DNA from 3 places in the Mycolicibacterium sp. TY81 genome. Region 1 is predicted to be linked to each of the others. Evidence: predicted binding sites of a transcription regulator. Region 1 holds the regulator's gene; each other region holds the start of a gene.

Region 1 (10,310 bases):
CGAAGGTCGTGTCGAGGCCACCGAGCACACCGCCGACGGCACCCGGATCAAGGGCTGGGTGCCGATGGCCCTGGCCGCCAGCCTCGGCGAGTTCGCCACCGCCTGATCAGGCGGCAGCCTTGGCCGGCTTGTCGGCCTTGTCGGCAGCCGGCTTCACGGCCTTGGGGGTCTTGACCTTCTTGTCCTTCTTCGGCTTCTTGGCCTTGTCCGAGTTCTTGTCGGTGGCCTTGTCGCCCTTGTCAGTGGCCTTGTCGCCACCCTTCTCGCCGGCCGAGGTCTGGCCGTCCTTGGCCGGGCCCTGATCGGTGCCGGGCTTCGGGTCCTGCTTCGGGCCGGTCGTGTCGGGGGTCTTGTCGGTCACCTTGGTGTCCGGGGTCTCCGGGTCGGTCACCTTGGTGTCCGGGGTCTTGGTGTCGGTGTCCTTGGTATCGGTGTCCTTGGTATCGGCCGTCGTCGTCACCTTCGGTGCCGTGACGGGCGCGACCTTGGTGTCACCGGTCGGCGTGGCGGACACCGCCGTCGGTGTGCTCGACACGTTGCGGGCCGCCACCGTCGCCGGGGTCGGGGCGGGGGTGGTCGCGGCGATCGGAAGCTGCACCTTGCCGCCGGTGATGTCGCTGATCGCGGCCTTGACGCCCGCGCCGGCCGCGTTGATCAGGTCCTGCGTCAGCGTGATCGGGTTGAGCAGCGGGATCAATCGGAACGGTGCCGGGACGCCGGGGCTGAGGCTGCGGTCGTAGCCGGTGTCGATGAGCACGCGCAGTACCGGTGAGACGAGGTCGACCAGCGGCTTGATGATGAAGCTGGTGTGGGTGAAGCCGCCGAACTCCAGGAACGGCCGCACGATCGGCAGGGTCTTGGTCGGGATCGTGATGTACGTGGTGTCGCCGTATGTGGTCTGGTTCTTGGGGTCGGTGAGGGCCGCCTCCAGTTCGGCCGGCGTGTACTCGAGATCGGGGATTTCGCCGACGTCGCTGTTCGCGTTCGGTGCCAGATAGGTGCCGTGGGTGTACCAGAAACCGGCGATGGCATTGAGGTCGGCGAGCAGGTTGATCGGGTACAGCGGGAAGTCGGCGACGCCGTCGTACTCGAACGCGATGTCGGTGGTCTTGATGCCGGTGTTGGTGGGTGCCGGCAGGCCGAAGGTGACGTCCCAGATCGGCACGGTGCCCAGGAAGGCCAGTCGTTCGAACAGGCCGCCGTTGGGCCGGTTGGTGTTGCCGATCATGACGAAGGACAGCGCTGCCTTCTGCGCGTCGGTCAGACCCGACAGCGTGGCCTTCTCACGGCTGACGATGTTGCCGCCCTGGGAGTAGCCGAAGATGATGACGGGATTCTGGGGCGTCGCTGTCGGCAGGGCCAGCTGTAGCGCCGTATCCAGAGCTTGGATGCCCTGGCCCGTCGAGTCGTTCCACTTGGCGCCGGACAGTCCGCCCCAGCCGGGCAGCGGGATCGGCCAGAACTGGGCGGGATAGTTGATGCCCTGCAGGTTGCAGTTGTTCTGAAGCGTGCACGCCGGGTTGAACGGTGCGATGTAGTAGGTGTCCGCGTTCTCCCGGTAGCCGGGCACGATGTTGGCGTTGGGTGTGCCGGTGCCCGGGACTATCAGCGCGGTCGCGGCGAGGGTGAACGCGGCCGTGACCATCGACACCACGCCGAGCAGGACCGTGCCGAGCACCGTCAGCATCACGGCCAGCGTTGCGGGAATCGTGCGTCCGAGTGTGCGCATCCCTCGCCCCCTTTCGACGTCGCCGATCCGGTCATCGGCACCCGTTCCGCATCGTCGCACTGTGACCTTGCCGGTATCCGGTGTTTGCCGAAAATTTGTCGAGCGTGTCGATTCTCCGGTACGCCCGTACCGGTCGACCGTGGGTGAAATCACACCGCGGCGATACCGCTTGCGGGGCAAGGTGTTTGGCGCCGCGGGCGGGGCGGGGCAATAGGCGGTCGTCCGCAGGCGACTCGTTCGGCACTAGGCTTTGACCAACATCGGCTGCGCACCTTCGCAGGTCATGGCCGCCGATCACGTCGTGGAACGGCTGAGAGCCTTCAGTTCCCTCTGCACCAGCATTTCTCGCGGCGACCGATATTGCCGCCGGCATTGTCGACCCACCGTGCCTGAAAGGCTGTAATCCCTCATGTCCGCAGAACAATCATCGTCGTTCGCCGAGCTCGGCGTTCCCGAGGCGCTCGTCGCCTCGCTCGCCGGACGCGGTATCGCCGCGCCCTTCCCGATCCAGGTCAGCACCCTGCCCGACACCCTCGCGGGCCGGGACGTGCTCGGCCGCGGCCGCACGGGCAGCGGCAAGACGCTGGCCTTCTCCATTCCGCTCGTGGCGCGGCTGGCCGGCGCCGCGCGACGCCCGTCGCGTCCCACCGGTCTGGTGCTGGCCCCGACCCGCGAGCTTGCCACCCAGATCGCCGCGACCGTCGAACCGCTGGCCAGCGCAGTCGGGCTGAACGTCACCACCATCTTCGGTGGCGTGTCGCAGAACCGTCAGGTGGCGGCGCTGCAGGCGGGCGTCGACATCGTCATCGCCTGCCCGGGCCGTCTCGAAGACCTCATGAAGCAGAAGCTGGTGAGCCTCGACGCCGTGCAGATCACCGTGCTGGACGAGGCCGACCACATGGCCGACCTCGGCTTCCTGCCGGGTGTCACCCGAATTCTCGCGGCCACCCCTGCCGGCGGTCAGCGGCTGCTGTTCTCGGCGACGCTCGACAACGGCGTCGACAAGCTGGTGCGGCGCTTCCTGTCCGACCCGATCACCCACTCGGTCGACGAGATCGACGCGCCGCCGCCGGCCATGACCCACCATGTGTTCCACGTCGCCGGTGCGGCGGAGAAGCGCGACCTGGTGCAGCGGCTGGCGTCGGGCACCGGCCGGCGCATCCTGTTCATGCGCACCAAGCACCAGGCCCGCAAGCTGGCCCGGCAGCTCACCGAGGCCGGCGTGCCGTCGGTCGACCTGCACGGCAACCTGTCCCAGCCGGCGCGCGACCGCAACCTGGCCGCATTCAGCTCGGGAGAGGCGCGCGTCCTCGTCGCCACCGACATCGCCGCGCGCGGTGTCCACGTCGACGAGGTCGAACTCGTGGTCCATGTGGACCCGCCCGCCGAGCACAAGGCATACCTGCACCGCTCGGGCCGTACGGCCCGAGCCGGGAGCGCCGGCGACGTCGTCACCGTCGTGCTGCCCGAGCAGCGCAAGGACGCCCAGCAGCTGCTGCGCAAGGCCGGTATCACCGCCCGTCCGCAGGAGGTCGTCGCCGATTCTGCGTCGGTGCAGGCGCTGGTCGGCGAGATCGCGCCGTACCGCGCGCCCGCACCCAAGGAGGCGCCCGCGCCTCGCGGCGGAAACCGGCCGGCCAAGACGGCCACCGCGGGTCAGGCGCAGCGTCGCCGCCGCCGCAGCACGGGCGGTCTGCAGGCGCCCGGGCGTGCGCAGTCGGGTCGTGCGCAGTCGCAGTCGGGCCGTTCGCAGTCGGGACGTAGCCAGTCGGGACGTAGCCAGTCGCGGTAGTTCGTGCCCGGCGACGCGCCGGGTGTGGGCCCGCTCACAACCAACCGTCCGGTTGGGATAAGTTGGTGCAAACTTATCCAGTACCGGAGGTCTCGCATGGGTGTCATCAAGTACGACCGCACGTTGTTCGAACCTGAGCACGAGTTGTTCCGGGAGTCGTACCGCGCGTTCCTCGACCGGCACGCCGAGCCCTACCGCGAGGAATGGGAGAAGGCCAAGATCGTCGACCGCGAGGTCTGGCGCGAGGCGGGTAAGCAGGGCTTTCTCGGCATGGCCGTGCCGGAGGAGTACGGCGGCGGCGGGAACCCGGACTTCCGTTACAACGTCATCGTCAGCGAGGAGACCGCGGCGGGACGCCACAGCGGTCTGGGCTTCACGCTGCAGAACGACGTCATCGCGCCGTATCTGCTGGAGCTGGCCAACGACGAGCAGAAGCAGCGCTGGCTGCCCGGGTTCTGCAGTGGCGAACTGATCTGCGCCATCGCGATGACGGAGCCGGGCACCGGCAGTGACCTGCAGGGCATCAAGACCCGCGCGGTCAGGGACGGTGACCACTACGTGCTCAACGGCTCGAAAACGTTCATCACCAACGGTATTCACGCCGACCTGGTGATCGTCGTCGCACAGACCGATCCGGACAAGGGCGCACAGGGCTTCAGCCTGCTGGTGGTCGAGCGTGGCATGGCGGGTTTCGAACGCGGCCGTCACCTCGACAAGATCGGCCTCGACGCGCAGGACACCGCGGAATTGTCGTTCACCGATGTCAAAGTCCCGGTCGAGAATCTGCTCGGCGTCGAGGGCATGGGATTCGTCTATCTGATGCAGAACCTGCCCCAGGAGCGCATTTCCATCGCCGTGATGGCTGCTGCGGCGATGGAGGCGGTGCTGGAATCGACATTGCAATACGCCAAGGAGCGTAAGGCGTTCGGCAAGCCGATCGGCAGCTTCCAGAACAGTCGATTCGTGTTGGCGGAACTGGCGACCGAGGCCACGGCCGTCCGAATCATGGTCGACGAGTTCATTCGCCTGCATCTCGATCGAAAGCTGACAATCGACCAGGCGGCGATGGCCAAATGGTATTCGACGGAGGCGCAGGTCCGGCTGGTGGACCGCTGCCTGCAGTTGCACGGCGGCTACGGCTATATGCGCGAATATCCCATTGCGCGGGCATTCCTGGACTCGCGGATCCAGACCATCTACGGCGGCACCACCGAGATCATGAAGGAGATCATCGGGCGCGGATTGGGCGTTTAACTAATTGACCATGCGGAATTTATTCGCAAATCGATCCGCGACACACTGGTGCGTCACCGCCGGATATCCCGCACTATGGGCATGAACTGAAGCAAAGTTGACAGAATCTCTCGATCAAGAGAGTTTGTCTGACGGAATTGTGTCCGGAGTTTTGCCGACCGCGGGAGGAATTCGATGACCGGGCTGCGAACCCGCGGCGGATGGGCTGGTATCGGTGCCCTTTCTGTCGCGGTGGCATTGCTCATGGCGCCGACGGCATTTGCGACACCGGAAAGCGACGCCGACGCGGCGATATCCCACACCTGGGATGCCGCGGGCGGTGACACAGGTGAGCTGGGCGCCAAGGACGGCGACGTCTACCAGGTCGGCGCGGGGTTCGCGCAGAACTTCGCGGGCGGAAAGATCTATTTCAGCGAGAGCACCGGCGCTCATCTCATCTACGGCGCGATTCTCGACAAGTACCAGGCGCTGGGCGGCGCTGCCGACAGCGATCTCGGCTTCCCGACCATCGACGAGGGTGCGGGCAAGGCCACCGACAGCCGGAACAGCACGTTCAGCGCGGCCGACAAGCCGGTCATCTTCTGGACGCCCGACAATGGCGCCTGGGTGGTTCGCGGCGCCATCAACGCCGCCTGGGACAAGCTGGGCGGTTCGGCGGGCACCCTCGGCGTACCCACGGCCGACGAGTCCTGGAAGGGCGACGTCGTCACCCAGCCCTTCACCGGCGGTGAGGTGAGCTGGAACGCCAAGACCAAGACGTTCACCACCACGCCCGCTGACCTGGCAGGCCAACTGACCGGGCTGGACGTGCCGGGCGACGCGACGACGGCCATCGCCGCGGCGCGCCGGGCGGCCGGCGGGCCGCAGGGCACGCTGGGCGACGAGCAGGGGGCCCAGTACAAGGTCGGCGACGGCGTGGCACAGAACTTCGCCGGCGGCACCATCTTCTATTCGCCGGCAACCGGGGCGCACGCGATCACCGGCGATGTGCTGGCCAAGTACCGCGCGGCCGGCGGACCGCAGGGCGATCTCGGCTTCCCGGCGAGCAACGAGACCGACGGCGGCATTTCCCCGACGAGCCGGATCGCCACCTTCGCCGCAGCCGACAACCCGGCGATCTTCTGGACGCCCGAGCACGGCGCGTTCGTCGTCCGTGGCGCGATGAACGCGGCGTGGGACAAGCTCGGCGGCGCCACCGGCAAGCTCGGCGTACCCACGGCCGACGAGTCCTGGAAGGGCGACGTCGTCAGCCAGAAGTTCACCGGCGGTTCGATCTCGTGGAACAAGTCCACCCGGGCGTTCAGCACCGAGCCCGCCGAGCTGGCGTCGCAACTGAGCGGCCTCCAGGTGCCCAGTGTCGATCTGCCGGGTGGCGTGACCTCGCAGGCCGATGAGTCCGGCAAGTGGTACCAGTTCCACTGGTGGTGGCTGCTGGCGATCATCCCGCTGTTGCTGGTGGTGGTCGGCATCGTGATCGCGGCACTGCTGCGGCGCCGGCGGAATGCCGGTCAGGACGCCATCGACGACCAGGACGCGTACGACTACGACGACCACGAGTTCGGCGACGGCGAGTACGGCGACCCGCAGTATGCCGATGGCGGCGCCGACAGCGAGTACGGCGACGAGTACGCGGCCGAGGACCAGCAGTTCGACAACCCGCACGGCGGCCCCGCGTTCCAGAGCAACCCTGATGTCATCGACACCGCGCCGACGGTGTACCCGGATTTCACGGCCGAACAGCCCACTGAAACGCCGGCCGAGACGGCCGAGGGTGAGCGGTCCGAGGAGGTGCCCGAGGCGCAGGCCGAAGCCGAGGCCCAGCCGGTGGACGCGGCCGAGCCCACCGAGCCGGAGCCGGAGCCGGACGCCGACGAATCCGCCGACGAGCCGACGACATCGGTGCAACTGCCCGACGCCCTGCGTCGCGGCGGTGCGGCGGCAGGCCTCACCGCGGCCGGGTTGGCGGGCTTCGCGGGCCTACGGCCCCGGGACCCCGGCGACCGCGTCTGGGCAGCGCCGGCCGACGGCCGGGACGCCGACTCCCAGGCCGGTGACGAGCGCGCGCCCGAGCCGCACGAACAGGCCCCCGAGGTCGAGGCGGCCGAGACCCCGGCAGCGGAACCGGCCACCGAGACGCCCGTGGACGAGCCTCCTGTGAACGAGCCGCCTGCGGTCGCGACACCGCCGGAGGAGACGGTGGTGGCCGGTCCCGCCAGCGGCAGACACCATGCGCTGGGGGCCGAGGAACCCGAGACCGCCCAGATGTCGTTCCGTGTGGCCACCGGTGCCGAGCCGCCCGAGGGCTATGACATCAAGGCCAACACGGAGTCGGGTTTGTACTGGGTGCCGGGATCTCCCGGATATGCCGAGGCCCCTGTCCAAATCTGGTTTGCCAGTGAGGAATTCGCGGTCACCAACGGGTTCATCCGCGGCTGACCGGAGTCACGACTGAGCCCCGCTGCGAGCGACTGCAGCGGGGCTCATCTGTAGGTCTGGCGGGCGTCAGATCTTGCGGATGACGGTCACGACCTTGCCGAGCACGACCGCGTCGTTGCCCGGGATCGGATCGAACGCCGGGTTGTGCGGCATCAGCCACACCTGGCCCTTCGTGCGCTTGAAGGTCTTCACCGTGGCCTCGCCGTCGATCATCGCCGCGACGATGTCGCCGTTGTCGGCCACATTCTGCTGCCGCACGACGACCCAGTCGCCGTCGCAGATCGCGGCGTCGATCATCGACTCGCCGACGACCTTCAGCAGGAACAACGAGCCCTCGCCCACGAGCTCGCGGGGGAGCGGGAAGACGTCTTCGACGGCCTCTTCGGCCAGGATCGGGCCACCGGCCGCGATCCGGCCGAGCACCGGGACGAAGGTCGGCTCGGGCAGCGCGTCCGAACCGGCGACATCGGTGGTGATGGTGGCTCCGGTCGAATCGTCCGCGCCGCGCACGTCCACCGCGCGCGGGCGGTTCGGATCACGGCGCAGGTAGCCCTTCTTCTCCAAGGTGCGCAGCTGGTGGGCCACCGACGACGTCGAGGTGAGACCGACGGCGTCACCGATCTCCCGGATGCTGGGCGGATAACCGCGCGTGGTGACCGAGGTGCGGATGACATCGAGGATGGTCCGCTGGCGCTCGGTGAGGCTGCTGGACCGTCCGCCTGCCTGTGTGTCCGGGGTATCGGTGCTGTCGCTCATGGAGACGAATCTAGCCCAGCGCACCCGATTCATCAAACATGTGTTCGAGATCGGGCGGCTCGGCGTGTCGCGGGCGTGACCCGGTGGTGACGTCGTGAAAGGGGTGGCGGAGTCGGGGAACGGAACTTGTCGGTGGGTGGTCGTATCGTTCGCAACAGTTCGATCACATGTTCTACCGTTCGAACATTTGGGCGATATAGTCGAACACAAGAGCGATCGAACCTATGTACGAACTCCTGAGAGGAACCGACATGACCGTCATCACCCGCGAATACCCGACCGACGTCGTCGTCCGCACCGTGCCTCGGCGTTCAGATGTCAACCGGCACCGCCAGGCCCGGCTGCGGCCGGCCGGCGCGCGCCCCTCGGGCGCGGCCTTCCGGCACCGGGGTACGGGCGTGCTGACGTCGCGTGCCTCGCACCGCCGCAATCCGATCACCCCGTTGACCACGGTGATGCTGGCCCTGGTCGCGGCCGGGATCACGGTGTGGCTGGGTCTGGTGGCGCAGTTCGGTGAGGCGGTCCAGCCGACTTCTTCGACGGCCTCCGTGCCCGCGCAGCTCGCGGTGGTCCGGGTGCAGACGGGGGAGTCGATTCAGCAGGTCGCGCGGCGGGTGGCGCCCGACGCGCCGGTCAGTGCCGTCGTCGACCGCATCAAGGAGCTGAACAAGCTGCCGTCGGTGGCCCTGAACGCCGGGCAGACGCTGATCGCGCCGGTCGGCTGAGGACAGTCCGTGCGCGCGTCGATCGGCACGGCGCCCGGCCGCGTCAGAGCGGCACGGGTAGGCTCGAGACCGTTCGAAACGGTCGATTGTCGGTGCGGCGAAGGAGCGGTGATGCACTGTCCGTTCTGCCGGCATCCGAACTCGCGTGTGGTCGATTCACGAGAAGCTGACGAAGGGCAGGCGATTCGGCGTCGCCGGTCATGCCCCGAGTGCGGTCGCCGGTTCACCACGGTGGAGACCGCAGTCGTCGCGGTGGTCAAACGCAGCGGCGTCACCGAACCGTTCAGCCGGGACAAGGTGATCAAGGGCGTACGGCGCGCCTGCCAGGGGCGGCAGGTCGACGACGATGCCCTGAACCAGTTGGCGCAGAAGGTCGAAGATGCGGTGCGGGCCACCGGATCTCCCGAAGTGCCGAGCCATGAGGTCGGGTTGGCGATCCTCGGTCCTCTGCGTGACCTCGATGAGGTCGCCTATCTGCGGTTCGCGTCGGTGTACCGCTCTTTCTCGTCCGCGGAGGACTTCGAACGCGAAATCGAGGCGCTGCGGGCGCACCGCGGTGTGACGTCGTCGGGCTGACGGCAGCTAGGTCGCGCTGCGCTCGTCGGTCTCCATGGCGTCGAGAACCGCATACTTCGTATCTTGCGGGGCGTCGATCGACTTCGCGGTGACGCCGGTCTGCAGGAGTCCGCGCAGCGCATCACGGTCGTAGACCGACGGCGCCGTCGTGTCGATGAATTCCTCGATGAGTTTCACGAACCGGTCGGGGTCGTCGTGAAACGGGAAATGTCCTGAGTTGTCGAAGAACTCGAGCCGGGAGCCCGGCATCGCGGCGTGGGCGAGTTCTCCGTGGGCGGCCGGGATGACGGCATCCTGCGTGCCCCAAACCAATTGCACCGGAATGGCTTCGGTCAAATAACATCGGTCCAGCATCGTGACCACCTGGCCGCGCCAGTCGACCACGGCGCGCAGGGTCCGGGCGAAGGCGGACGAGGCCTTGGGTTCGGGCAGGTCGTTGAGGATGCGCAGCATGTTCGGCAGGTCGTGGCCCAGGCCGGTCGACCCGAGCAGCGCTCCGCCGAGCCGCCCGGCGAGCTGAAGGGCGGGCAGTACCAACGGGATTCGCAACAGTGCCAGCGCTTCGGTACCCAGCGGCAGCGCCGCGAGCCGCAGTGCGATGTTCACGTCGCGGGTGACACCGCCGGCACCGACCAGCACCAGGCGATCGACCAATTGCGGGAACTGATAGGCGAACTGCATGGCCACGCCGCCGCCCAGTGAATGGCCGACGACCGTCACGCGTTCGATGTCGAGCACGCTGAGCAGGTCCCGCATGCCGTTGGCGTACGCCGCCACCGAGTAGTCGGCGCGCGGCTTGTCGGACTGGCCGTGGCCCAGCAGGTCCGGGGCGATGACGGTGAACCGCTGGGCGAGGCGCGTCTGAACGGTTTCCCACGTGGTGGAGTTGTCGCCGATGCCGTGGATCAGCAGGATCGCCGGCCCCGAGCCCGCCACCCGGTACGCGCGGCGGTAACCATGGATGGTGCGGTACTCCAGCCGCGGCGTCACGTCGCGCACCGAGTGCAGGTTGGGCTTTCCATCGGACATCGTCCCAGCTCCT
Region 2 (10,310 bases), 1.8 Mb from region 1:
GCGAAGGGCGAGGGGCGAGCCCAGGTCCGGTGGCGGTGCGCGCCGAACCCGCGCGCCTCCATCGCGGTGGCGAGTTTGGTCCCGCGTCGGACCGCGAAGACCAACAGCGCGAAGGACTGTCCGGCGATGCGGCGCAGCCGCGCGTGGTCGGCGACGCCCCGGGCCCGGCGCGCGTATCCGAGGTACTGCCAGTCCTGGCCCAGCAATCCGACCAGACGCAGGCCGGCCAGCGCGCCGAGCACAAACCGGGCCGGTAGTTTCAGTACCTGCCCGAGCCCGTCGGCGAGCTCGGTGGGATCGACGTCGGCGAACAGGATCACTGACGGCAGTGCGATCGCGAGGACGCGCAGAAAAGTGGTCAGCGCCAAGGTGATCGAGCCGTCGCTGATGGTGACGAGCAGGAAGTGCCAGTGCACGGCGCCGCTCGGCTGGCCGTAGAGGAGGATGGTGACGGCGGTCAGTGCCGCCGCGACGGCGATCACCGCACCCCGCGTCAGGACCGGGCGCAGCCGGGCGCCGACCACGAAGAACAGGACGAGCTCGAGCACCAGCGCCGTCAGGGCCGACACCCAGTCGACGGACAGCACCAGCCCACCCGCGATGACGAGGGCGGTGAGCAGCCGGGCGACGGGGTTGACCGGGCGGGTGGCGACTGCCTCCACGGTGGTCATTCTGTTGTCTCCGTTGCGGTTCGCCACGCAGGTAGCTCGATGCGGGTGTCGGCGAGCAGGGCGGTGAAATCGAGGTCGTGCGTGGCAGCCACCACGGCCGTCCCCGCGTCGGCGACGTCGGCCAGCAGCCGGACCAGTTCCTCCCACGTCCGGCGGTCCTGCCCGAACGTCGGCTCGTCCAGGACGATCACCGCGGGCCCCGTGGCCAGGACGGTGGCGACGGACAGTCGACGTTTCTCTCCACCGGAGAGGGTGTACGGATTCGCGTCGGCGACGTGCTGCAAGCGCAGTCGCTGAAGCAATTCGTCTGTGCGGGACTCGATTTCGGGGCCGGTTCGCTTCAGCGCCCGTGGTCCCAAGGACAGTTCGTCGCGGACGGTACCGGTGAGAAACTGATGCTCCGGGTCTTGGAAGACACTGCCGATCCGGGTGAGCAATTCCTTCGACCGCCACCGGACCGGCTCGAGCCGGGAGCGCGGGGGAGCGAGCGCGGCGTCGGCCGTGAGCCGCCCGGCCGCCGGTCGCAGCAACCCGCCGAGCGTCAGCGCCAGGGTGGACTTGCCCGCACCGTTGGGACCGGTGACGACGGTGGTACGTCCGCGCCGGATCTCGAAATCGAGCCCGGTGTTCAGTGGGGCGTCGCCGTGCTGCCCCACCAAGAGGTCGGTGGCGCGAAGCAGGACGCTGTCGTCCCCACCCCGGCGCCTGGCGATCTCAGGCAGAGGGTCGCCCGGCACCCAGACGCCGGACCGGACCAGGTAGTCGTGTTCGCGTCGGATCGTGTCGTCAGGCGTACCGTCGGCGGTCACCGTGCCGTCGGCACCCAGGACGATCACGCGGTCGATGACCGGCAGCCATACGTCGGTGCGGTGCTCGATGACGATGAGCGTCGCGCCCGTCCGGCGCGCGGACTCGACGATCGCGTCGCGGACCTCGATGACGCCGGCGGGGTCGAGATTGGCCGTCGGTTCGTCGAGCAGGATCAGGCCGGGGCGCATGGCCACCACACCGGCCAGCGCGAGGCGCTGCTTCTGCCCGCCGGAAAGCTTCGAGGTGGGATGGGAGAGCGACGCATTCAGTCCGACCGCGTCGAGCGCCTGGCGCACCCGAGGCCAAATCTGATCGCGCGGAACGCCGAGGTTCTCCATCCCGAAGGCCACGTCGTCTCCGACCCGGGACAGGATCACCTGCGAATCGGGATCCTGCAGCACCATGCCGATGCGGGACCGGCGTTCGGCCGGCGGTGCACCATCGACGTGTAGCTGTCCCGCCTGACGGCCTTCCTCGGCGCCGCCGAGCAGTCCGGCGACGCCGTGCAGGAGTGTGGACTTCCCGGCGCCCGACGGCCCGAGGAGCAGCACCCGCTCTCCGGGCGCTATCGACAAATCGAGATCGCGCACAGCCCAATTCGCGCGCGTCGCATGCTGCCAACCCCAGCCGCGCGCGGTGACCGCAGCGCCGACGGAACGCGCCGCGTCCGTCGAGGTCCGCGCCCGGCCGCCCAGGGCGTTCACGACGCCGGGCTCGGTTCCAGACGTCCCGACGCGAAACGGCTGAGAACTCCGGTCCGGGCCAGGTTTCTCACCACGACCCATGACAGCAGTCCGGCAACGAGGGCGCCGGAGAGGATCGCCGAGGCCACATAGACCGCGGCGAAGCCGGCGGCGGAACCGGGGTACCACAGGATCAGGTCGTTGATGGCCAGGGCGATCCCGGCGACCGCTCCGGAGAGCACTGCGGTGGGCAGGCCCCACCGCCGGTACAGGAACACCGCGAAGACCAGTTCCGCACCGAGACCCTGGACCAGGCCGGATTCGAGGGTGAGCACACCCCACTGATTGCCGACCAGCGCCGAAATGGAAGCGGCGACGAGCTCGCCGTAGACGGCCGCACCGGGCTTGCGGATGACCAGAGCAATGAGCACACCGGCGAACAGCCACCCACCACCGAGCAGTGCCTGCAGACCGGGGAGCACTGCGCCGAGAGGCGCGCTGACCGGATTGGATGCGATGTTCCACAGCACGAAGATCAGTCCGGCAGCCGTCGCGAGCACACTCGCAACGACGATGTCGACGACGCGCCAGCGCAGTACCGGGCGATCAATGGTGGACGGGGTGCTCATACGTCTCCTTCATGCCGTCGCGCGGGACCGCGACGGCAACAAGTATGGACGGCCGGCACAACCGCTGTATGCCTTCGCGTCATCATGAGTATTTTCTGTATACAAAACAGCTTCAAATGTATTCTCGATGGAACGCAACACTTGGAGGACGGGTGCAACGGACCGCTTTTCACAGTGCATTTCGCGCTGACCTGTTGGCCGGCCGGTTCTCCGCAGCCGAACCCCTGACCGAGAGCGCGCTGACCGCCGCATACGGCGTGTCCCGAACTCCGGTACGCGAGGCGCTGAGCCGCTTGGAACAGGAGGGGCTGATCAGCCGCTCGGTCCGCGGCTATCGCATCCGATCGGGCTCGCCGGACGATGTCATCGAGATCTACGACGTCCGCATTGCACTGGAGAAAGCGGCTGCCGAGGCAGCATCGGCACGACGAACCGAATTGCAGGTCGCTCAGCTGGCGCAGCTGCACCAGCGCGCGGCCGCGGCTGAGGACGCGGCCGTGGCTCGGCAGCTGAATTCGCAATGGCACGAGGTGCTTTGGGCCGCATCGCACAATGCGACGCTCCAGGAAACGCTGACCAACCTCGTGGCCAGACTTCGCCTGTGTGACAGGGAGGCGATGCACAGGGACGATCTGGCCGACGTGGCGACCGAACACGAGGCGATCATGGATGCCATCCGGCGGCACGACTCGGCAGCCGCCAGTGCGGCCATCGCCACGCACCTCCAGCGGACCAAGCAGGAACGTCTCGATACGTTTGCGCGGCTCTACAGCCCGCCGCCACTGGCCCAGCGGTGAACCTCGGCAGCAGCGCTGTGAAAGGCTCAGTGTCCGAGCTGTTTTGGTGATCTGTCCGATTCGTTCTCGAGCCGCGATGCGCGGTGTTCAGTCTTTGTTTGCTGCAGGGAAATTCAGATGACTCCTGTGAAGGCGCTGTGATATCCCTTGGGGCATGAGTGATTTGACGCTGCGCTCGGTCAGCGACAGCGATGATTTCGATGCGTTCATGGCTACGTCGTACGGGGTGTTCCTGCAGGATCCGCAGCAGGACGAGATCGACCTGATGCGCGCCTTTACCGAGTACGACCGCATGTTCGGTTTTCACGACGGCACCCGTTGGGTGTCCACTGCCGGTGCCTTCGGGAAGCAGGTGGTGCTGCCCGGTGGGGCGACGACGGCCGTGGCTGCGGTCACCGCCGTCACGGTGTCGCCCAGTCATCGACGCCGCGGCCTGCTCACGGCGATGATGCGCCACCAACTCGAGGACATTCGGGCACGCGGCACCGAGGCGCTGGCCATGTTGTACGCATCGGAGGCCACCATCTACGGGCGCTTCGGCTACGGCATGGCAGTGCCGGTGGCGGAGCTCTCGGGCAAGGTCCGTGAACTGGGATTCCGCCCGGACGTCCAGCTCGGCGATGGCTCGGTGACGCACGTCGACGCCGAGACGTTGCTGGCCAACGGACCCGAGATTCATCAGCGCGCCATGGTGCAGCGGGCCGGACTGATGGAGCGGCCGGGTCCGTGGTGGGACAACTGGATTCACGACAACGAGCCGAGGCGCAAGGAGTTCGGCAAGCTTCGCTTCCTCCTGCATCGCGAGGCCGACGGCACCGCCAGTGGATTCGCCATTTACCGGCCCAAGGTCAGCTGGACCGACGGCGGCCAGCCCGACAGCGAACTCCAGATTCAAGAGGTGCTGGCCACCAATCATCGTGCGTACGCGCAGATTTGGCGCTATCTCCTGGATATGGATTTGATCAGGACCGTCGGATACGACGGTGCGGCAGTCGATGAGCCGCTCCTCAGCCTGGTGGCCGACCGGCGCGCGCTGGCATGCCAGGTCAGGGACGGCGTCTACGTACGACTGGTCGATCTGCCTCGCGCGCTGAGTCTGCGGAGCTACTCGGCTCCGGTCGACGTGGTGCTGGAGGTCACGGATGGGTTGTGTCCGTGGAACACCGGCCGGGTGCGTCTGCGTGGGGGTCCTGACGGCGCCGAATGCGAAACCACCACGGCACCGGCCGATATCGCGATCTCCGTGCGCGAGCTCGGCGCGGTGTACCTCGGCGGGGTGAATCTGCAGGCGCTGGCGAGCGCAGGGCTCGTTCGCGAGCTGACGCCGGGTTCGGTGCACCGCGCCGCCGTTGCCTTCGGCTGGCCGACCGCCCCGGGTGTGCCTGACGACTTCTGACTACTACGCGGTGCGCCTGGATATCAGGCGCACCGCGGGGTCGGCGGCGGCCAGTGCCTGCCGCAGTACATCGATCTCGTCGGCCGCGACCTGCGTGACGAAGTGGACCAGGGCCGCGTGCCGGTCGCTTCGTTCGGCAGCCTGCCCGAGTGCATCGACCATGAGACCGGCCACCAGCTCGTCGCGGCTGCGCGACGCGACGTAACGGTGCGCCCGGTCGTCACGCAATTGGTGGACGACGCCCGTCCCGGCGAGTCTGCGCAGCACCGTCATGACGGTTGTGTACGCGAGTTTGCGTTCGGCGCAGATGGCGTGATGGACCTCGCGAACGGTCTGTGGCCCGTCCGCGGCCCAGAGGTGATCCATCACCTCGCGTTCCAGATTGCCCAAGTGCCTCAGCATGGCCATCGTCCGTCCCTCTCTGGCGCCCTTTGGGATCTAGTCGCATGGGAGTCGGCCGAGTTCCCGCGGACCCAGCGCCTCTGGCGTTCGAACAAAGTTTCGAATATTCTGATGGGGTGGGTTGGCACAACGGGCCGCCGAGCTGGGCGGAGATGCAGCGGGTGCTCGAGGGTAAACCTCGGGTGGCCGGTGCTGCTCCGGAGTCGCCGGCCGACGGCGGTGACAGCCCGGCCTGGTCGCGCAAGCGGGGTGACTACCGACCGGTGAACCGCCCGGCCCGGCCGGGAACGTCGGTGCCGTACGCCGAGCTGCACGCCCATTCCGCATACAGCTTCCTCGACGGCGCCAGCACTCCGGAAGAACTGGTGGAGGAGGCCGTCCGGATGGATCTGCGGGCCATCGCACTGACCGACCACGACGGGCTCTACGGCGTCGTGCGTTTCGCCGAGGCCGCCAAAGAACTCGACATGGCGACGGTGTTCGGCGCCGAACTTTCGCTCAGCAACACTCCGCGCACCGAGTTGCCCGACCCGCCCGGCCCGCATCTGCTGGTGCTGGCCCGCGGACCCGAGGGGTATCGGCGGCTGTCCCGGGAACTGGCTCGGGCGCATCTGGCCGGCGGCGAGAAGGGCGTGCTGAGTTATGACCTGGACACCCTCACCGAAGCCGCCGGCGGGCACTGGCAGATCCTGACCGGCTGCCGTAAAGGCCATGTGCGCCAAGCCTTGTCGTCAGGTGGTGTGGAAGCGGCGGACAAGGCGCTGGCCGGCCTGGTGGACAGGTTCGGCGCCGACCGGGTGACCATCGAACTGACCCACCACGGACATCCGCTCGACGATGAACGCAATGCGACGCTGGCGGCTCTGGCCCCGCGGTTCGGCCTCGGTGTCGTCGCCACCACCGCCGCGCATTTCGCCGCGCCGTCGCGGGGAAAGCTGGCGATGGCGATGGGCGCCATTCGCGCGCGCAACTCGATGGATGAGGCCGAAGGCTGGCTGGCTCCGCTGGGCGGGTCGCACCTGCGGTCCGGGGCGGAGATGGCCCGGCTGTTCGCCCACCACCCGGGTGCGGTGGCGGCCGCCGCCGAACTGGGGGAGCAGTGTGCGTTCGAATTACGTTTGATCGCACCGAAATTGCCGCCGTTCGACGTACCGGAAGGGCACACCGAGATCAGTTGGCTGCGCAAGCTGGTGGCGGACGGAGCGGCCCGCCGCTACGGCTGGAAGCCCGAGGCAGACCGGGAGAAGGCGTACCGGCAGATCGAGCACGAGCTCACAATCATTGAACAGCTGGAGTTTCCCGGCTACTTCCTGGTGGTGCACAGCATCACCGAGTTCTGCCGAAACAGTGACATCCTGTGCCAGGGCAGGGGATCGGCCGCCAACTCGGCGGTCTGTTACGCCCTGGGCATCACGAACGTCGACCCGGTGGCCAACGAGCTGCTGTTCGAGCGGTTCCTGTCCCCGGCGCGCGACGGCCCACCGGACATCGACATCGACATCGAATCGGACCTGCGCGAGAAGGTCATCCAGTTCGTCTACGAGAAGTACGGCAGGGACTACGCCGCGCAGGTGGCCAACGTCATCACCTACCGCGGTCGGAGCGCGGTGCGGGACATGGCTCGGGCACTGGGGTTCTCGCAGGGGCAGCAGGATGCCTGGAGCAAGCAGATCAGCCGGTGGAACGGGCTCGCGGACTCCCCGGACGTCGAGGACATCCCCGCGGCGGTTGTCGACCTGGCACTACAGATCAGGAATCTGCCGCGGCACATGGGAATTCACTCCGGCGGCATGGTGATCTGCGACCGGCCGATCGCCGACGTCTGCCCGGTGGAGTGGGCGCGGATGGAGAACCGCAGCGTGCTGCAATGGGACAAGGACGACTGTGCCGCAATCGGTTTGGTGAAGTTCGACCTGCTCGGGCTGGGCATGCTCTCGGCCCTGCATTACATGATCGACCTGGCCAGGGACCACATGGGCATCGAGGTGGATCTGGCCAAGCTGGATCTGACCGAGCCGGCGGTGTACGAGATGCTGCAGCGCGCCGACTCGGTCGGGGTGTTCCAGGTCGAGTCCCGGGCCCAGATGGCCACGCTGCCGCGACTGAAACCCAAGAAGTTCTACGACCTGGTGGTCGAGGTGGCCCTGATCCGGCCCGGTCCGATCCAGGGCGGCTCGGTGCACCCGTACATCCGGCGGCACAACGGGCTGGAGGCCGCGGTCTGCGAACACGAGTCGATGAAGCCCGCGTTGGACCGGACCCTGGGCGTGCCGCTGTTCCAGGAACAGCTCATGCAGCTGGCCGTCGACTGCGCCGGGTTCACCCCTGCCGAGGCTGATCAACTGCGGCGGGCCATGGGGTCCAAACGCTCCACCGAACGGATGCGGCAGTTGCGCGGACGGTTCTACGACGGCATGCGGGAACTGCACGGCATCACCGGCCAGACGGCCGAGCGGATCTACGAAAAGCTCGAAGCTTTCGCCAATTTCGGCTTTCCGGAGAGTCATGCGCTGAGCTTCGCGTCGCTGGTGTTCTCCTCGTCGTGGTTCAAGCTGCACCACCCCGCGGTGTTCTGTGCGGCATTGCTGCGGGCTCAGCCCATGGGCTTCTACTCGCCGCAGTCGCTGGTGGCCGACGCCCGCCGGCACGGGGTGCTGGTGCACGGTCCGGATGTGAACGCCAGCCTGGCGTATGCGACGTGCGAGAACCGCGGCACCGAGGTGCGGCTGGGGCTGGGGACCGTCCGGCACATCGGGGACGAGTTGGCCCAGCGCATCGTCGACGAACGAAATACCAACGGGCCGTTCGCTTCTCTGCTCGACCTGACCGGGCGGGTGCAACTTTCGGTGCCCCAGGCCGAGGCGCTGGCGACCGCAGGCGCGCTGGGGTGTTTCGGCATCACCAGGCGCGAGGGATTGTGGGCGGCCGGGGCAGCGGCCGCGGAACGCCCCGACCGGTTGCCCGGCGTCGCGTCGGCCGGCGGCATACCGGCGCTGCCCGGGATGACGGAACTGGAGCTGGCGGCCGCCGATGTGTGGGCCACGGGTATCTCGCCGGACAGCTACCCGACCCAGTTCCTGCGAGAAGGCCTCGACGCGCTGGACGTGGTGCCGGCGAACAGGCTGCTGGAGGTGCCCGACGGCACCCGCATCGTGGTGGCCGGCGCGGTGACGCACCGGCAACGTCCGGCCACCGCGCAGGGGGTGACGTTCATCAACCTGGAAGACGAGACCGGCATGGTCAACGTGCTGTGCGCACCGGGGGTGTGGTCCCGGCACCGGAAACTGGCGCAGACCGCGCCGGCGCTGTTGGTGCGCGGCATCGTGCAGAACGCCAGCGGGGCCGTCACCGTGATCGCGGACCGGATGGGCCGGCTCGATCTGCGGGTGATGACCAAATCCCGGGACTTCCAGTGAGAGGGAGTCGGCCCGAATCACCCGAACGGACTCCCGGACCAGACGAAGTGGGTAATTTTGCCCAGTTCATTGACATAACGGCCGATTTGTAAAAAGCTGGATCTATGGCAGCCGCACGCTGTCGAGTAGTGTTACCGAGACCGCCGGTACCGCAAAATTACCGCGCATCCGTGATCGACTCAGGAGAGCCAGCATGCCCGCACCGTCAGCGCAGGTTTTCGATCGTCTGCGTCAACTGGCCGCCATTGAGAACATCGACGACCGGCCGACCCGCACCATCGACGAGGTCTTCACCGGTAAGCCGCTGACCACCATCCCGGTCGCGACCGCCGAAGACGCCGAGAAGGCGTTCGCCAAAGCGCGTGCCGCCCAGCGTGATTGGGTCAAGCGGCCGGTCGCGGAGCGGGCCGCGGTGATCGCGCGCTACCGCGACCTGGTCCTGGAGAACCGTGAGTTCCTGATGGACCTGCTGCAGGCCGAGGCCGGCAAGGCGCGGTGGGCGGCCCAGGAAGAGATCATCGACCTGTTCGCCAACGCGGACTACTACGCCAAGGTTGCGGCCAAGCTGCTCAAGCCCCGCCGCGTCGCGCCGCTGCTGCCCGGCCTGAACCGGACCACCGTCGCCTACCAGCCGAAGGGCGTCGTCGGCGTCATCTCGCCGTGGAACTACCCCATGACCCTGACGGCCTCGGACGCCGTGCCCGCCCTGCTCGCCGGTAACGCGGTGGTGCTCAAGCCGGACAGCCAGACGCCGTACTGCGCGCTGGCCTGCGCCGAGCTGCTCTACCGCGCCGGTCTGCCGCGCGCGCTCTACGCCGTGGTTCCCGGGCCGGGCTCGGTGGTCGGCACCGCGATCGCCGACAACTGCGACTACCTGATGTTCACCGGTTCCTCGGCCACCGGCAGCCACCTCGCCGAGCACGCGGGCCGTCGTCTCATCGGGTTCTCCGCCGAACTCGGCGGCAAGAACGCCATGATCGTCGCCAAGGGCGCCAACCTCGACAAGGTCGCCAAGGCCGCCACCCGCGCCTGCTTCTCCAATGCCGGTCAGCTCTGCATCTCGATCGAGCGCATCTACGTCGAGCGGGACATCGCCGACGAATTCACCCGCAAGTTCGGTGACCAGGTGCGCAAGATGCAGCTCGGTACCGCCTACGACTTCAGCGTGGACATGGGCAGCCTGATCTCCGAGGGCCAGCTCAAAACCGTCTCCGGCCACGTCGACGACGCAAAGGTCAAGGGCGCCAAGGTGATTGCCGGTGGCAACGCCCGCCCCGACATCGGCCCGCTGTTCTACGAGCCGACCGTGCTCACCGACGTCACCCCCGACATGGAGTGCGCCAACAACGAGACCTTCGGTCCGCTGGTGTCGATCTACCCGGTCGCCGACGTCGACGAGGCCATCGCCAAGGCCAACGACACCGAGTACGGCCTCAACGCCAGCGTGTGGGCCGCCTCGATCGAGGAGGGCGAGCAGATCGCCTCCCGCCTGCGGTCCGGCACGGT
Region 3 (10,310 bases), 1.1 Mb from region 1:
GCAGCTCGGCGGCATTGGGATGACCGTCGGCCGCCGTGCCCGGGCCGTCGAGCACGACGACACGATCGGCGGCCAGCCCGACCTCGGCGGCGGCCTGCAGCGCCTGCGGCGCCAGCGCCGTGACGGTGATCAGCATGGCGGCCCCGGAGTCGGTCAGTTGCTTCGCGACGTCCTTCGCCGTGAACAGCGCGTTGATGGTCGTGGCCGTGGCACCGGACCGGAGGATGCCGTGGAAGGCGACGGCGAACGCGGCACTGTTCGGCGCCAGCAGGCCGACCACGTCGCCGACGCCCAGGCCACGGGCGGCCAGCGCGCCGGCGAACGCCTCGATCCGGCCCGCCAGTTCGCGGTAGGTGTACTCGGCACCGGTTGCGACCTCGGTGATGGCGATGCGATCGGCGTCCGACTCGGCCAGATCACCGAAGATGTACTCGGAGACAGCCGTGGTCGGGATCTGGACCTCGGGGAAAGGGCTCGCGATAGTCATGGCGTCTTAGATCGAACCATGCCCGGGTGACGTGCGTCATGCCGGTTGGTTGCCGTCGGCGGGCCGGCTGTGGTGCCGCGTTACACGTCGTCGGCCATGCGCAACGCACCCGTCGGACACGCCGCCACGGCCCGGCGCAACACCACCGGGTCGACATCGGCGGTGTCACCGATGTCGACCGTGCCGCCGTCGCCGACCCGGAACGCTGCGCTGATGCCCTCGCACATGCCCATGCCGATGCAGATCTCGGGGTCGACCTCCACCCGGCTCATGACCCCGCCGTGAACGGAAGGTGCGTGGGGCGGCGCACATAGCTGCCTTCGGCGTACTCGACCGCGTCGGCGTCCACGTCGAAATCCGGGCACCGGGTCAGGAGCTCCTCGAGCGCGACGCGAGCCTGCATGCGGGCCGCCGCTGCGCCGAGACAGTGGTGGTTGCCGTGGCTGAACGTGAGGATTTGAGCGGGGCGGCGCAGCACGTTCAGCTCCTCGGCATCGGGTCCCCATTGCCGGTGGTCGCGGTTGCCCGAGCCGTACAGCAGGAAGGTCTTGCGGCCGGCCGGAATCGTGGTGCCCTCGATCTCGACGTCACGGGTCGTCATCCGTGCCAGGCCCTGCACCGGCGAGGTGAGCCGCAGCAGTTCCTCCACGGCATCCGGGATGAGTGCCGGGTCGTCGATCAGGAGCTGTCGCTGATCGCGGCGGGCGGTGAGCAGTTGCACTGCGCCACCGAGCATTCCGGTCGTGGTGTCGTTGCCGCCGGTGATCATCGTGAACGCGAAGCCCAGGATGGACAGGATTCCGGACATGTCGCCGTCGGCGCCGAAGCCGGCTGCCACCAGGTGCGAGACGGTGTCGTCCTCGGGATGCTCCTGGCGGTAGGCGATCAATTCGTTGAAGTAGGTGAACAATTCGGCGATGGCGGGGGCGGCCGCGGGCTGGTGCCCGGTGGAGTTTGCGGCGACGATGGCATCGGTCCACGCGTCGAACCGATCCCAATCCTTTTCCGGGACACCGAGATAATGCGCGACCACCATGGTGGGCATGGGTTTGAGAAACTCGGTGATGATGTCGCCGCCGCCCTTGGCGCGCAACTTCTCGATGCGGTCCACCACGAATTCGCGCACCTTGGGTTCGATCGCGGTGACCTGCCGCGGGGTGAATCCCTTGGCCACCAGCCGCCGGAAGGTGGTGTGGACCGGCGGGTCCTGCATCACCATCGGCGGATTGTCTTTGATGCCAACGGCTTCCATGTCGTCGTAGTTGAAGGTGAGACCCTCGGCCGACGAGAAGGTCTCGTGGTCCTTGGCCGCCGCGGAGATGTCGGCGTAACGCGACAGCACCCAGTAGTCCTTGTCGGGGGCGTGCGCGGGGACCACGTGGTGAACCGGATCATGTTCGCGCAGTGCGGCATACATGGCCCAGGGGCTGCGCCAGGTGGCAGCGGAACCGGGGGTGAAGGTGACGGCGGTGGCGGTCATGCGGACTGTGCTCCTGTGGTGATCTGCGGGAAGGGGCCGAAGCGGTCGTTGTAGCCGTCCTGGCGGGCGGCGAGCTGGGCCTGTCGTTCGGCGTCGGTCACGTACTTGGTGCCGGCCGGCAGCACGGTGCCGAGCTGATCGAGGGTGACGACCTGCTGCGAGACGATCATCGGCACGGCCGACGAGGTGGCGTCGAGTGCCTGGAACCGGATGTAGAGGGTGCCCTGGTTGAGGCCGCCGGTGGAGACCCAGTTGGCCACACCGGGGTCGTCGGGGGAGATGACGAGGGTGTAGGTGCCGTCCGGGTTGGCGATGGACTGCGCGTTGTTGAGGCTCGTCTGCGCGGTGCCGTCACCGGGTGACAGTTCCCAGTCGTTGGTCACCGGCACCACGAAGTATCCGGCGTTGCCGGGGTTGATCGTGATGACGAGAGCCTGGTTGTCGGCCAGTTGGAAGTAGCCGAGGCTCTGCTTCTGTGACACCAGCGTGCCGGGGAAGTTGAACGGCTGCGTCAGCGTGTTGGGCGGCTTGAGCTGGCCGGTCTGCAGGTTGAGGGTGACGATGTCGAGCGCCGTATTGTGCGCGCTCGTCTGGAAATTCTGGACGATGCTGACGGTGTGAGCGACCATCTCGTCGAAGCTCTCCGCGGGGGCGCCCGCCGGACCGCCCGTGCGGGTGACCGTGAGGCTCGGTGCTGATTCGGTGGTCCAGTCCGCCATCGTGTACCGGACGAAGATCTGCTGGGCCTCCGGCGGTAGATAGATGTGGTTGGTCTGTCCCGGCTGGGTGGGATTGCCGTCCGCTGTGATGGTGAACGTGCCGTCGGCGTTGACCACGAGGTCCTTCGCCGCCAGGTTGCCGATCGGCAGAGCGTCGCTGATGTCGGCGTAGACGCCGAAGTTGCCGTCGACAGGGACACCGCCGAGGTACTTGCCGCTGATGACGTACGTCGAACCGCTGCGCACCGGGATGGTGCGGTAGATGGTGTCGGGGTTGTCGTAGATGAACCGGCCGCCGTGGGTGTCGGTGCCGTACCAGCTGTGTGCCCGCATATCGACGGCCATCACCAGTGGGTTGTCGGGGTCGTTGTTGACGACCGTCATCGCGGCATTGAGTGCATGTTCCCGGGCGGCTGCGTCCAGCAATGCGAGGTTCTCGGCATCGACACCGCCGACGAGGCCGAACCGCTGCTGCGCATGCGCCAGCCAGGCCTGCTTGAGTGCCTCGATGGCGGCCTGCACCTGCGGGGTGTTGACGATCTCCTGGGCCTTCTGTTCCAGCGCGATCTGGTCGGCGGTGCCGAGCGGACTGGTCGGCTTCACCGTGACGGTGACGGTCTCGGTGGTGGTGGCGCCGGCGTTCGGCTGGAACAGCTTCAGCAGGTTGATGTGGAACGGATTGCCGGGCCGGTCGTCGACGGTGACCGTGAACGAGTCGGTGCCGCCGCTGAATGCCAGTGCGTCGCTTGGGGTGTACGTGAAGGTGCCGTCCGGACGGACCGTCACGCTGCCCTTCGTCGGGCCCTTGTCGACGGTGTAGGTGAGCTTGTCGCCGTTGGCGTCGGTGGCTTTCAAGTCACCCTTGATGACACCACCGAAAGTCTGGCTGGTCTCGGTCTGCTTGTAGTTGATGAGCGGCGAGGAGTTGAAGAAGGTGTTGCCGATCTCGCGGCGAATCCAGCTGAACAGGGTCCACAACACCGGCGCCTGCGGCGGAGCGGCGGGGCTGGTTCCGGCGTGCGGGACCAACCCGATTGCGCCCAGCAGGCTCGACACCACGTGCGTGACGAAGTTGCCGCCGGTGGCCGCCGTGGAGACTGGATGCGTTGTCGCCGTGAGGGTGTTGATCTTGGTCGCGGCGGTGGACAGGGCCGTCGAGACGGTGTTGGCGGCGGACTCCACTGAAGGTGCCTGCGCGGCAGCTGGTTTCGCGGCGGTGACCGCCGCGGTCGAGGCGGGTGCCGGGTTCGTCTTGGGTTTGGTCTGGCTCGTCGCGGCGGTCGACTGGGGGACCGACACGGCAGGTTTGGGTACCGCGTTGCGAAGTTGGTTCTGCCGGGATTTCTTGATTGTCGGCTTCGCGGTTTCGGCCGGGTTGCCGGACCCGGGCTTCGTCGTGGCCGGCTTCTGTTCGGCGGTGTCGCTGTCGCCGGGCTTCGGGGTCTCGGTGTCCCCGGGCTGGTCCGGTGTCGTGGCGGCGGCTGCGTCCTGATCGCTCTTGGCCGCCGAATCCTTCTGGTGCTTGGGCTTTTTCGCCTTCTTGGTGGGTTTCTCCGCCTTCGGCTTGGTGGCCGGCGACGGTTTGTCGGTCGACGACGCGGAGGTGCCGGTGCTGGTGCTGGCGCCGGTGTCGGCGAGGCAGATGGCAGGACTGTTCGCGACGGCGATGCCGATTCCGAGGGCAACGGCCAGTGCGCCTACGCGGCCGATGAACCGGGCGTGACCCGATCCGGCCGAGCTACCAATGCGATGCAGCGTCGTCGCTGTGTCCATCCATGCTCCCGATATAGTGACGAATAGTTGTCAGTTGAGTGACAAATAATTGGCGACGGGCAGATGGTAAGCATCCCGGCGACAGCCGCGCAAGCATTGATTTCCGGTGAGTGGGTCGCGAAAGTGCCCGCCGGTTGACCGGCGGGTGGCGCAGTGGTGATGACTAGTGCTGGCTGAGCTTTGCTGCGGCCGAGCGCAATTCGTGGATGTACCGCGCGCGATCGGCGGCGCTCACCGACGGATCCAGCGGCCCGAGCTGTATCTCGTAGGCGGGATGGCCGGCCGCGTTGTCCACGGCGGTGCTCAGATAGCTCACGGCCAATGGCTCGGGGGACTCGAGCTGCGCTGTGCTGTAAGGCTTACCGCCGAGGCTGACCAGTGTCTCGAAAACGCGCTGCCGGAGCGCACTGCGCCGGGGGTGCTCGGAGAGCAGTTCGGCGACATCGCCCAGTACGCCCAGCACCTCGGGGCTGGAATCGCCGAAATCGAATATCGCGACGCCGTCCCTGCGGAGTTGGTCGAGCAGGTTGCCGAACTCGGCGCGCTGCTCCTGTGGTGCCCCGGCCAGCCACTGTTGTTGGCTCGCCGCGTCGCGGCGCGCGATCACCGTCGCACCGGCCGGCGGCGTCAACGGCAGGCGGACGCCGACACTCACACCGCCCGGGATGTGGCCGACGCCGCGCACCACGCTGACGAACGTCATCTCGGTGGTGCCGACCATGGCCAGCGACACGCCACACTTGGTGGCATCTGCCAGGTTTTGCAGGACCTCGGTGTGGTTCTCCGGCAGGGGCAGGGCATTGCGCACGGCCTCGGCGACGCCGAGCATGCCCGGTCCGAGCGTGTAGCTCCGATCGGCAAGGCGCACAACCCAACCCGCGCGCTCCAGCGCCAGCAGGATCGAGGTGACGGTCGCGCGGTTGAGGTCGAGTCGGGACGCGATGGAGGCCACCGAACTCGGTTCGGACTGCTGCGCCAGGAGTTCGATGATGCTGACGACGCGGTCGGTGGGCGGTGAGCCTGCGCGTGCGCTGTCTTCCAGCGGAGTGCCGCGTGCCATCGATGCTCCTGCCGGTCTGGGGACGCTGAGCATCTTATGACGAATAGTTGTCGCAGTTGTGGACCGTGGCCGTCTGGTGGTCGGTTTTGCTGATGGCTGCAGTCTCGGTGTCGCGTCTGCGGACATCTCGCCGACCGAGTGCTGGCCGACAATCAGGTTGCTCTTGTCCTGAGTCGTCGTGCGCCAAAAAACTTTGGTCACTTTGTTTGCGCTGGTCACGCTGGGCAACTAGGGTCTCTTTCGGCACACCGAATTGTCGGCGAGTCGAACTATTGTTCGAATATGCCTTCCGACCGTGCCGCTGTCCTGACCGCCTACGCGGCGCTCGAGGACGCGGTCGTGGCGGTCAACAATCTCGACTACACCGGCCTGGACGTGCGGACGCTGTTGGAGGTGCAGTCCCGCCGCGAAACCTTGAGGTGTGCGGCCGAGGCTGTCGATCACCAGATTCTGGCGGCGGCACAGACCCAGGCCGCGGCCAAGGGGATCGGGGCCAAGGATTGGCCTGAGGTGTTGCATGTGCGGTTGCGGATCAGTCGGGAGGAGGCCCGCCGCCGGGTCCGCGATACGGATAATTTGGGTCCGCGCTCGGCGATCACCGGGGAGCCGTTGGGTCCGGTGTGGGAGCTGGTCGCCGCCGCGCTCGGTGAGGGGTGCGATCAACGGTGAGCATGTGCAGGTGATCAGCTGGTTTTTCGGGAAGTTGCCGTTGTGGGCGGCCGACCCGGTCACTCTCGCCCAGTGTGAGGCGGATCTGGTGGCCGATGCCCGAATCAAAACCCCCGAGGACCTCCGCAAAGTCGCTGCTGATCTGTTGTATCGGCTGGATCAGGACGGGCCCGAGCCTGACGACTCTGAACCCGACCCGAAACGCGCCATCAACCATGGCAAGCAGCGCTCCGATGGCACCTCCGAGGTCAGCGGCACCATCGACGCCGAGACCCGTGCTTACTGGGATGCGATCTACGACAAATGGGCCGCCCCCGGCATGTGCAACCCCGCCGACGCCGTGCCCTGCATCTCGGGTACACCGACCCAGGAACAGATCGACAACGACACCCGTACCGCCGCCCAGCGCCGCCATGACGCGTACAAGATGGTCGGCCGCATGATCCTGAAGACCGGCATGCTCGGCGAACACAACGGATTTCCTGTCGCGGTGATCGGCACCTGTACCGTCACCGACCTCGAGAAGCGCACCGGCATGGCGCTCACGCACACCGGCACGAAACTCCCGGTCAAAGACCTGGTTCAGATGGCCGCCGCCGGAGCCGACCACTACCTCGTCGTCTTTGACGACCACACCGAACAACCGCTGTACATGGGCCGAGCACGTCGTACCGCCACTGTCGCCCAACGTTTCGCTTTGTTCGCCCGCGACCTGGGCTGCACCAAACCCAACTGCACCGCCCCCGCATCGCGCTCTCAGGCCCATCACGTCAACACCAACTGGCGCGATGACGGACCCACCGACATCACCAACCTCACCCTGGCCTGCGGGCCCCACAATCGCCTGGCCGACACCGGCGGCTGGACCACCACCATGGGCCCCGACGGCCGCATCCACTGGACCCCACCACCACTCTTAGATGTGGGCCAGCCAAGAACCAACCACTACTGGCATCCGACGCTCTACCCGGCGGAGAGCGGAGACGAGGGTGGCGAAAGTGACAGTCCCGCAAGGTGATACAGCGTCACTGACGCTCAACGGCACGACACCACGTCGCGCCGGCGGTGCCGCATCCGCTGCGGCACCTGCACACGTGTCACCCGGAACCGTTGAAATCAGAGCGATTGCGCTGGGCGTCGGACCGTCACCACAATCGGCAGGTCTCCGGAGCCGAGACTGAAAAGCGGACTACGCCTCGCCGCGGTCCAGCAGCTCGCTGGAGCCGAGGACGCGTTCGATGCGGACCTCGATCACCACGCGCCGCGGGTTCACCCGCGGCGTGCGGTAGCGCTGGGCGTAGCGCAGTTCGGCGTCGCGGACGTCGTCGGCGTCGTTGCTGACGGTCGACTTGCCTTCGAGGGACAGCCACCGGGCACCGTCGACCTGACTCAGCACGGCGACACCGCGCTGGGCGGCGTTGAGGGCCTTCTGGGAACCGCCGGTGGTGATGACGCGCGCGATGTGGGTCTTCGGGTCGAAGGTGAAACCGACCGCCACCACGTGCGGGGAATTGTCCGACCGCAGGGTGGTCAGCATCGCCAGATGACGCTCGGTGAGGAATGCCAGCGCGTCACTGGTGAGCCGTGTCGTTGCCTTCGCCATCATCACCAAAAGTAGCGCAGGTGATAATCGCAGCCGTGAACGACACGGCGGATACCGGCGGCGAGGTGGTCGTCGTCTTCGGCGGCCGCAGTGAGATCGGCCTGGAACTGGCCGTCCGGCTGGCGCCGGGCAACACGGTGGTGCTGGCCGCGCGCCGGGCCGATCAACTGGTGGACGAGGTGCAGGCGGTGCGCACGGCCGGCGCCGCGGAGGTCCACACCTGCGAGTTCGACGCCGACGACCTGACCTCGCATGCCGCGCTGGTCAGCGCGATCGAAGCCGGGCACGGGCCCATCGGTACCGCGGTCCTGGCCTTCGGCGTCCTCGGTGACCAGGCCCGGGCCGAGGACGATGCCGCGCACGCGGTGGCCGTCGTCCACACCGACTACGTGGCCCAGGTGAACCTGCTGACGCTGCTGACGCAGCGCATGCGCGCCGCCGGCCGGGGACGGCTGGTGGTGTTCTCGTCGATCGCCGGCGCGCGGGTCCGCCGGGCCAACTACGTCTACGGTTCGGCCAAGGCGGGCCTGGACGGCTTCGCGTGCGGGCTGGCCGACGCGCTGCACGGCACCGGCATCCAGTTGCTCATCGTGCGACCCGGCTTCGTGATCGGCCGGATGACCGAGGGCATGGACCCGGCACCGATGTCGAGCACGCCCGCGCAGGTCGCCGAAGCTGCCGCGACGGCGCTGCGCAAGGGCAAGGCCGCGGTCTGGGTGCCGTGGGGTATCCGCCCGCTGATCTTCGCGACTCGTTTTGTGCCGAACGCCATCTGGCGGAAGATGCCGCGATGAGCGCTTGCGCGAAGAGCAGAGGGCACCGATGACGGAGAACGAAGGCAAGATCACCGTCGTCGGCATCGGCGCCGACGGGATGGCCGGACTGGGCCAGGCCGCCCGGGGCGAACTACACAGCGCGACAGTGATTTTCGGCGGTCCGCGACAGCTGGACCTGCTGGACGCCGACGTCACCGCCGAGCGGCGGGCCTGGCCGTCGCCGATGCTGGCGGCCCTGCCCACGTTGTTCGACGGGCTGGGGGACGTGCACGTCGTGGCGTCCGGCGACCCGATGCTGCACGGCATCGGCGCAACCCTCATCCGGCTGTTCGGCCGGGACCGTGTGACGGTGCTGCCGCACGTGTCCTCGGTGACGCTGGCGTGCGCGCGACTGGGCTGGAGCGTGCAGGACACCGAGGTGATCAGCCTCGTCAACGCCGCACCGCAAACCGCCATCCGCCCCGGTGGCCGGGCGGTGGTGTTGTCCAAGGGAGCCGACACCCCGCGGGCGTTGGCCCGGCTGCTCACCGAAACCCGTCGTGGCCAATCGGAGTTCACGGTTTTGGAACAGCTCGGCGGCCCGGCCGAACGCATCACCACGATGACCGCAGGGGAGTGGGACGCCAGTGCCCCGCACGTCGACGCACTCAATGTCATTGCTGTGCGGTACGCACCCGACCTGCGCATCGGGACGGTCGTGGCGGACACGGCCTTCGATCACGACGGGCAGATCACCAAACAGACCATTCGGGCGCTGGCGCTGACCGCGTTGCAGCCGCGCCCCGGCCGCGTGCTGTGGGACATCGGCTCGGGGTCGGGCAGCATCGCGATCGAATGGTGTCGCGCATCGGGCGGCCGGGCCGTCGCGTTCGAGCGCGACGAGGTGCGCCGCGAGCGGATCGCCAACAACGTCACCAAGTTCGGCGTCACCGTGGACGTGCGCGGCGCGGCGCCGGAAGGATTCCAGGATGTGGCCGGCCCGGACACCATCTTCATCGGTGGTGGCCTCACCCAACCGGGGCTGTTCGACGCCTGCTTCGACGCGCTCGAATCCGGCGGCCGGCTGGTCGCCAACGCGGTGACGGCAGAGTCGGAAGCCTTTGTGGTGCAGCTCTATTCGAAACTGGGCGGCGAACTGCGCCGCTTCCAGCACTATCACGGCGAACCGCTCGGTGGCTTCACCGGTTGGCGCCCGGCATTGCCGATAACCCAGTGGACGGTGGTCAAGAAATGACGGTGTACTTCATCGGCGCGGGACCCGGCGCCGCCGATCTCATCACCGTGCGCGGGCAGCGGCTGCTGCGGTCGTGTCGCGTCTGTCTGTACGCCGGCTCCATCATGCCCGACGACCTGCTGGCGGAATGCCCGCCCGACGCACGGATCGTCGACACCGGTCCGCTCAACCTGGAGCAGATCATCGGCGAGTTGGTCGCCGCACACGAAGCCGGACTCGACGTGGCGCGCCTGCACTCGGGGGATCCCTCGATCTACAGCGCGGTGGCCGAACAGTGCCGCCGGCTGGACGAGCTCGGTATCGACTACGAAATCGTGCCCGGCGTACCGGCTTTCGCCGCTGCCGCCGCGGCACTCGGGCGAGAGCTGACGGTGCCCGGCGTGGCCCAGACCGTCACCCTGTCCCGGGTCGCGACGCTGTCGACCGCGATGCCGCACGGCGAGGATTTGGTGTCCCTGTCCAAGCCCGGTGCCACGTTGGTGCTGCACCTGGCGGCTGCGCAGATCGAC

The links. Region 1 encodes LexA, which represses DNA repair genes until DNA is damaged. Its sites were predicted from a motif close to CGAACANNTGTTCG; they were not measured.
Region 2: the regulator LexA is predicted to act here: its motif matches at 5,477-5,490, upstream of KI240_RS16920 (error-prone DNA polymerase).
Region 3: the regulator LexA is predicted to act here: its motif matches at 5,785-5,798, upstream of KI240_RS31370 (DUF222 domain-containing protein).

The regions. Positions count from the first base shown of each region.
Region 1 is NZ_AP023362.1:1,752,987-1,763,296, forward strand. It holds gene hflX (GTPase HflX) at 1-106, shown strand, start outside; gene KI240_RS08405 (PE-PPE domain-containing protein) at 107-1,729, opposite strand; gene KI240_RS08410 (DEAD/DEAH box helicase) at 2,139-3,521, shown strand; gene KI240_RS08415 (acyl-CoA dehydrogenase family protein) at 3,618-4,775, shown strand; gene KI240_RS08420 (sunset domain-containing protein) at 4,950-7,211, shown strand; gene lexA (transcriptional repressor LexA) at 7,278-7,967, opposite strand; gene KI240_RS08430 (LysM peptidoglycan-binding domain-containing protein) at 8,219-8,692, shown strand; gene nrdR (transcriptional regulator NrdR) at 8,804-9,268, shown strand; gene KI240_RS08440 (alpha/beta fold hydrolase) at 9,275-10,297, opposite strand.
Region 2 is NZ_AP023362.1:3,524,075-3,534,384, reverse strand. It holds gene KI240_RS16950 (energy-coupling factor transporter transmembrane component T family protein) at 1-671, opposite strand, end outside; gene KI240_RS16945 (ABC transporter ATP-binding protein) at 668-2,185, opposite strand; gene KI240_RS16940 (ECF transporter S component) at 2,182-2,793, opposite strand; gene KI240_RS16935 (GntR family transcriptional regulator) at 2,988-3,590, shown strand; gene KI240_RS16930 (GNAT family N-acetyltransferase) at 3,745-4,986, shown strand; gene KI240_RS16925 (BlaI/MecI/CopY family transcriptional regulator) at 4,990-5,394, opposite strand; gene KI240_RS16920 (error-prone DNA polymerase) at 5,505-8,804, shown strand; gene KI240_RS16915 (succinic semialdehyde dehydrogenase) at 8,998-10,310, shown strand, end outside.
Region 3 is NZ_AP023362.1:2,816,204-2,826,513, reverse strand. It holds gene KI240_RS13505 (AMP-binding protein) at 1-487, opposite strand, end outside; gene KI240_RS13500 (ferredoxin) at 568-759, opposite strand; gene KI240_RS13495 (cytochrome P450) at 756-1,967, opposite strand; gene KI240_RS13490 (Ig-like domain-containing protein) at 1,964-4,459, opposite strand; gene KI240_RS13485 (IclR family transcriptional regulator) at 4,623-5,519, opposite strand; gene KI240_RS31370 (DUF222 domain-containing protein) at 5,802-6,188, shown strand; gene KI240_RS13480 (HNH endonuclease signature motif containing protein) at 6,199-7,206, shown strand; gene KI240_RS13475 (F420-dependent biliverdin reductase) at 7,378-7,794, opposite strand; gene dprE2 (decaprenylphospho-beta-D-erythro-pentofuranosid-2-ulose 2-reductase) at 7,827-8,585, shown strand; gene cbiE (precorrin-6y C5,15-methyltransferase (decarboxylating) subunit CbiE) at 8,614-9,801, shown strand; gene cobM (precorrin-4 C(11)-methyltransferase) at 9,798-10,310, shown strand, end outside.